2 regions of the Streptomyces sp. NPDC034086 genome follow, and region 2 is predicted to be linked to the other one. Evidence: predicted binding sites of a transcription regulator. Region 2 holds the regulator's gene; the other holds the start of a gene.
The links. Region 2 encodes HspR, which represses chaperone genes until heat shock. Its sites were predicted from a motif close to TTGAGNNNNNNNNNCTCAA; they were not measured.
Positions count from the first base shown of each region.

Region 1: a site for HspR is predicted at 1,210-1,228, ahead of lon (endopeptidase La). Genes of this name have one in related genera too.

Region 1 covers NZ_JBVISM010000002.1:562,474-565,879, forward strand. Annotated here, with positions in the region: gene ACZ514_RS07990 (sulfurtransferase) at 1-305, shown strand, start outside; gene ACZ514_RS07995 (DUF4097 family beta strand repeat-containing protein) at 387-1,136, shown strand; gene lon (endopeptidase La) at 1,251-3,406, shown strand, end outside.
Region 2 covers NZ_JBVISM010000003.1:217,986-221,391, forward strand. Annotated here, with positions in the region: gene ACZ514_RS10890 (Rieske (2Fe-2S) protein) at 1-214, opposite strand, end outside; gene ACZ514_RS10895 (helix-turn-helix transcriptional regulator) at 497-1,528, shown strand; gene ACZ514_RS10900 (heat shock protein transcriptional repressor HspR) at 1,635-2,099, opposite strand; gene dnaJ (molecular chaperone DnaJ) at 2,101-3,276, opposite strand; gene grpE (nucleotide exchange factor GrpE) at 3,316-3,406, opposite strand, start outside.

The DNA.
Region 1 (3,406 bases), on a different contig from region 2:
GCACCGCGCCGGAGCCCCGGCCGGGGCTGCGCGGCGGGCACATGCCGGGCGCGCTGAACCTGCCGTTCGGCGAGCTCCAGGGGCCCGGCGGGCTGATGCGCCCCGCCGGGGAACTGCGCGAGGTCTTCGGGGCGTTGGCGGGGGAGCGGGAACGGCTGTACTTCAGCTGCGGTTCGGGCGTCACGGCCTGCGTCCTCGCGCTGGGCGCCACCCTCGCCGGGTACGAGGGGCCGGCCGTGTACGACGGCTCGTGGAGCGAGTGGGGCCTGCCCTCGGAGCTGCGGCCGGTGGTGACCGGGCCCTGACCGGGGGTGGGGTTAACCCCACCACGGCTCCGGATACCCGCACCAGCGCGGACGGGCCCCGGGCCCGGCAGACTCGGCCGCATGCGCACCTTGACCCGCACCGCCCTCGCCGCCACCGCCGTGGCCCTCCTCCTGTCCGGCTGCTCGTTCGTGGAGGAGGCCAGGCTGAAGACCGCCGACGCGGACACCACCGTCACCGAGGCGGTCACCGCGGTGGAGCTGACGGGTCTCCGGCGCGGTTCCGTCGAGGTCGTGCCGGGCGGCGGCCCCGGGGTGGCCGTCCGCCGGGTCGTGCACTACCGGGGCGACACCGCGCCCGTGCCCGGTCAGCGGGTCTCGGCCGGGGTGCTGCGCTTCACCGACGGCTGCCCGGACCCGGGGGACACCTGCTGGGTCGACTACCGGCTGGAGGTGCCGGCCTCGGCGAAGCTCACGGCCGGCAGCAGCAGCGGTGACATCACCGTGACGGGAGTGGCCTCCGCCGAGCTGGAATCCTCCTCCGGCGACGTCCGGGCCGAGCGGATCACGGGCCCGCTGAGGATCCGCACCTCCTCCGGGGACCTGAGGGCCGAGGGCCTGTCGGGCTCCGAGTTCGAGTTCCGGTCGGGCTCCGGGGACGCCACCGTCGGCTTCGAGAAGGCGCCGGGCTCGGTGTCCTTCACGACCGGCTCGGGCGACGTGACCCTGAAGACGCCGCAGGCCCCGTACCGGGTGTCGGCCACCACGGCCTCGGGCAAGCGGGACGTCTCCTTCGCCGACGCCCCCGACGCCCCTTCCCGCATCACGGTGCGCACCGGCTCCGGCGACATCCGGCTCACCGTCCCGAGCTGACGGCGCGTACGGCCTCCGGTGTTGTTCGCCCCCGGCGAACGGGTGTGGGGGAACAATGGGCGGCGCAGAACCATTGAGTCGACGTAGCTCAACTTCACTGCCGGAGGGAAGATCATGGCTTCGACGTCCGTAACGCTCACCCTGCCCGTACTGCCGCTCGACGACGAGGTCGTGCTGCCCGGGATGGTCGTTCCCCTGGACCTGTCCGACGCCGAGGTGCGCGCAGCCGTCGAGGCGGCGCAGGCGGCGGCCGGGGACGGGAAGCCCCGGGTGCTGCTCGTGCCGCGCGTCGACGGGACGTACGCGGGGATCGGAGTGCTGGGGACCGTCGAACAGGTCGGGCGGCTCTCCGACGGGGATCCCGGGGCGCTGATCCGCGGGCGCGGCCGGGTCCGGATCGGCGCCGGGACCACCGGGCCGGGAGCGGCGCTCTGGGTCGAGGGCGAGAGCGTCGACGAGAAGGTCCCCGACCCGCTGCCCGGGGCCGTCGCCGAGCTCGTCAAGGAGTACAAGGCCCTCGCCACCAGCTGGCTCAAGAAGCGCGGCGCCTGGCAGGTCGTGGACCGGGTGCAGCAGATCGAGGGGGTCTCCGCCCTCGCCGACAACAGCGGGTACTCCCCGTTCCTGACCGTGGCCCAGAAGGTGGAGCTGCTGGAGACCATCGACCCGGTCGCCCGGCTCCGGCTCGCCGTCAAGGCGCTCACCGACCACCTGGCCGAGCAGGACATCGCCGAGTCCATCGCCAAGGACGTCCAGGACGGCGTCGACAAGCAGCAGCGGGAGTTCCTGCTGCGCCGCCAGCTGGAGGCGGTCCGCAAGGAGCTGCGCGAGCTGGGCGGGGAGAAGGAGGGCGAGGAGTCCGACGACTACCGGGCCCGCGTCGAGGCCGCCGACCTGCCCGAGAAGGTGCGGGAGGCCGCGCTCAAGGAGGTCGACAAGCTGGAGCGGGCCAGCGACCAGAGCCCGGAGGGCTCCTGGATCCGCACCTGGCTGGACACGGTGCTGGAGCTGCCCTGGAACGAGCGCACCGAGGACGAGTACGACATCCAGGGCGCCCGGGCGGTCCTCGACGCCGAGCACGCGGGCCTGGACGACGTGAAGGACCGCATCACCGAGTACCTCGCCGTGCGCAAGCGGCGCGGCGAGCGGGGGATGGGCGTCATCGGGGGCCGCCGCGGAGGCGCCGTGCTAGCGCTCGTGGGCCCGCCCGGCGTCGGGAAGACCTCGCTCGGCGAGAGCGTGGCCCACGCGATGGGCCGCAAGTTCGTGCGCGTGGCCCTCGGCGGCGTGCGGGACGAGGCCGAGATCCGCGGCCACCGGCGGACCTACGTCGGCGCCCTGCCCGGCCGCATCGTGCGGGCCGTCAAGGAGGCCGGGTCGATGAACCCGGTCGTGCTCCTCGACGAGATCGACAAGGTCGGCTCCGACTTCCGGGGCGACCCGGCGGCCGCCCTGCTGGAGGTCCTGGACCCCGCGCAGAACCACACCTTCCGGGACCACTACCTGGAGGTCGAGCTGGACCTCAGCGACGTGGTCTTCCTCGCGACCGCCAACGTCCTGGAGGCCATCCCCGAGGCCCTCGCCGACCGCATGGAAGTGGTCCGCCTCGACGGGTACACCGAGGACGAGAAGATCGTCATCGCCCGTGACCACCTGCTGCCCCGCCAGCTGGAGCGTGCCGGCCTGACCGCCGAGGAGGTGGACCTCCAGGAGGACGCGCTGCGCAAGCTGGCGGGCGAGTACACCCGCGAGGCCGGCGTGCGCACCCTGGAGCGGTCCATCGCCCGCCTCCTGCGCAAGGTCGCCGCCCAGCACGAGCTGGGCGAGCGCGCGTTCCCCTTCGCCATCGGAGCGGGCGAGCTGCGCGGCCTGATCGGCCGGCCGCACCACGTCCCGGAGTCCGCCCAGGACCCGGCGGAGCGGCGTACCGCGGTGCCCGGCGTGGCCACCGGCCTCGCCGTGACCGGGGCCGGCGGCGACGTCCTGTTCGTCGAGGCCTCGCTCGCCGACCCGGAGACCGGCGCGGCCGGACTGACCCTCACCGGCCAGCTGGGCGACGTCATGAAGGAGTCGGCGCAGATCGCCCTCAGCTTCCTGCGCTCGCACGGCGCGGAACTGGAGCTCCCGGTCGCCGACCTCAAGGACCGGGGCGTGCACATCCACTTCCCGGCGGGCGCCGTCCCCAAGGACGGCCCGAGCGCGGGCATCACCATGACCACCGCGCTGGCCTCGCTGCTGTCCGGCCGCCAGGTGCGCACGGACGTGGCCAT
Region 2 (3,406 bases):
GGACGGGCTGCGGTGCGCCCCGGGGGCGGCGCAGGCAGCGGTAGGCACGGACGTCCTCGTCCTCCTCGCGCACGACGACTATCGGCTGGCCGAAAAGGGTGACCATCAGCGAGTCGCCGGCGTAGGGGATCGCCGTGGCGAGGTCGATGAACTGCCACCCGGAACGGTAGGCGGAAGCCATCTCGCGGCGGAAGTCGCGGTCGTCGGGGGTCATCAGGACGCCTTCGCAGGGGTGCTGTTCCAGCCGAAATCGCTCTCGGCCGCCGTCCCGGCCAACGAGCTGGCACCAGCCTGAGCGCTTCCCTCGTCACCGCTGACGGCGACGACTGCTCCAAAGACCGCGACGGCGGAGAAAACAACGGCAAGCGCCGAGCGAAGCATTCTCTTATACATGGTCGGCTTCGTCCTCACTTGATGGAATCCTCTCCCCCGCACTGACAGACGATGGCTCATTCAGGCACGTCAGTGCCACAGGGACGATGCATCATGTTCTTACATGTTCAGGACCCTGGGGGGTGGAGATTTGCCCAAGAGCGACATAAACCCGACACATCACCACCCCGTCACCGAGATGTGCAGCGAGGGAGCGCGACTGTACGCGGCCGCCCTGAGCACCGGCCGCGTGGCCCGCGGCGAGGTCGTGAACGCCCCCTGCCTGCTCGAATTCGCACTGCTGCGACCCGACCCGGACGACGCGAACCAGCTGCGCGCGGTTCCTCCGTCCATCGCGCTGGCCCAGCGGCTCCATCCGATCGAACGCGAGATCCAGGAGCGCAGACGCACCGCCGTAGATCTCACCGATGCATTCGAGCCGTTCCTCACCATCAGCGCGCAGAGCCCCGCCAACACCCACGCCATCACGGTGCTGGAGGGGTTCGACCAGATCAACGCCGCCATCGACCTGGCCACCGCCGAGTGCCACACCGAGGCCCTGACGGTGCAGCCGGGCGGCGCCCGCCCCACCTTCGTCCTCAGCGAGTCCCTGGAGCGGGCCACGCCGATGATCGACCGCGGGGTGAGCATCCGGACGCTCTACCAGCACACCGTGCGGCACAGCCAGGGCACGCTCGCCTACGTGGACCGGATCTCCACGGGGAAGGTGGAGATCCGCACGCTGGAGGAGCTGATAGAGCGTCTCATGATCTTCGACCGCACCGTGGCCATCATCCCCGCCAGCGACGACCGGCGGGTGGCCCTGGAACTGCGGCACCCGGGACTGGTGGACTACCTCATCAAGGTCTTCGAGCAACTGTGGCGCCGGGCCGTGCCGTTGGGCGACGAGGTCACCTACACGCACCACCCGGATGGTATCTCGGGAGTCCAGCGGTCCATCGCCCAGCTGCTGATCGAGGGGCACGTGGACGAGGCGATCGCCCGCCGGCTGGGAATGAACGTCCGCACCTGCCGCGCGCACATCGCGAAACTGGCCGCCGCCCTGGGCAGCGGCAGCCGGGCCCAGCTGGGCTACCTCATCGCCCAGTCCGGGATCCTGCACAGCACGAACCCGGCGGAGCTCCCGGAGGGCTGAGGCGGGCCCCAGGGGCCCCGCAGGGCCCGTGACGCGCGGAAGGCCCCGCCGGGGCCCGCTCCGCGACGGGAGGGGGCTGACGGGGCCTTCAGGGCGCTCGGGGAGGTCAGTCGCCGGTGCGCTTGGGACGCCAGACGACCAGCGCGTTGCCCGGCACGGGCGGCTGGTACGGGACCAGGTCGCGGCGGTACGAGGCGTGCACCTGGGCCTCGCGGGCCCGCAGGGCGGCGGCCGCCCCGTCCACGGCGGCGGACAGCTCGGCGACGCGCTGCTGGAGCGCGGCCACCTGGTTCTCCAGTTCGATGATCCGCTTGATCCCCGCCAGGTTGATGCCCTCGTCCTGGGACAGCTGCTGCACCGTGCGGAGCAGTTCGATGTCCCTGGCCGAATACCGCCGGCCGCGGCCGGCGGTACGGTCCGGGGAGACCAGGCCGAGGCGGTCGTACTGGCGCAGGGTCTGCGGATGCAGGCCCGAGAGCTGGGCGGCCACCGAGATCACGTAGACCGGGGTCTCGTCGGTGAGCTGGTACGCCCCCTCGCCGAAGCGGGGCTGTCGTCGGCGGCCGTCCATGTCATGCTCCCTTCGCGGACTCGAACAGGAGGGCGCGCGGGTCCTCGGACCCGGTGGCGTCCCGGTACATCTCCAGGGCCTCGCGGGCCTTGTCCGACAGCTCCGCCGGGACCGCGACCTCCACCGTGACGAGCAGGTCGCCGCGGGTGCCGTCCTTGCGGACCGCGCCCTTGCCGCGGGCCCGCATGGTGCGGCCGCCGGGGGTGCCCGGGGGGAGCTTCAGGGTGACCGGCGGGCCGCCCAGGGTCGGCACCTTGATGTCGGCGCCCAGGGCGGCCTCCGCGAAGGTCACGGGGACCGTCACCGTGAGGTTGTCGCCCTTGCGGCCGAACACCGGGTGCGTGCCGACGTGCACCACCACGTACAGGTCGCCCGCCGGGCCGCCCCGCTCGCCCGGTGCGCCCTTGCCGCGCAGCCGGATCCGCTGGCCGTCGGAGACGCCCGCGGGGATCCGGACCTGCATGGTGCGGGAGCTGCGGGCGCGCCCGCTGCCCTTGCACACCTCGCAGGGGGTCTCCGCGATCAGGCCGCGGCCCTTGCAGTCCGCGCAGGGGTCGGTCAGCGAGAAGCCGCCGCCGCTGCCCCGGGAGACCTGGCCGGTACCGACGCAGGTCGGACACACCCGGGGGGTGCCGTTCTGGTCGCCGGTGCCCGAGCAGGCCTTGCAGGGGGCCTGCGAGGACATCCGCAGCGGGACGGTCGCGCCGTCCACGGCCTCCGTGAAGGAGAGGGTGACCTCCGACTCGATGTCCTGGCCGCGGCGCGGCTGGGTGCGGGGGCCCGCACCGGTGCCGGCGCCCCGGCCGAACAGGCCGCCGAAGACGTCGCCCAGGCCGCCGCCGAAGCCGCCCTGGCCGCCCTGCTGCGTACCGCCGAACAGGTCGCCCAGGTCGAAGTTGAACGAGGCGCCGCCGCCCGGGCCGGGGCGGAAGCCGCCGTTCCCGAACAGCGCGCGGGCCTCGTCGTACTCCTTGCGCTTCTTGGCGTCGCCGAGGATGTCGTTCGCCTCGGAGATCTCCTTGAAGCGCTCCTCGGCCGAGGCGTCGCCCTTGTTGGCGTCCGGGTGGAACTCGCGGGCGAGCTTCCGGTACGCCTTCTTGATCTCGGCCTCGGTGGCGTCCTTCGGGACACCGAGGACCTTGTAGTAGTCCTTCTCGACGAAGTCCTTCGTGCTCATCCCGGGTGTCCCTCCTCTCGGATCCCTACATGGTGTGCGTCAGCCCTCGTCGGGGGCATCCGTGTCCTTGTCGGACGGCGTGTCGCCGTCACCGGACTCGGACTTCGCCGCGGGGGCCGCGCCCGGCTGG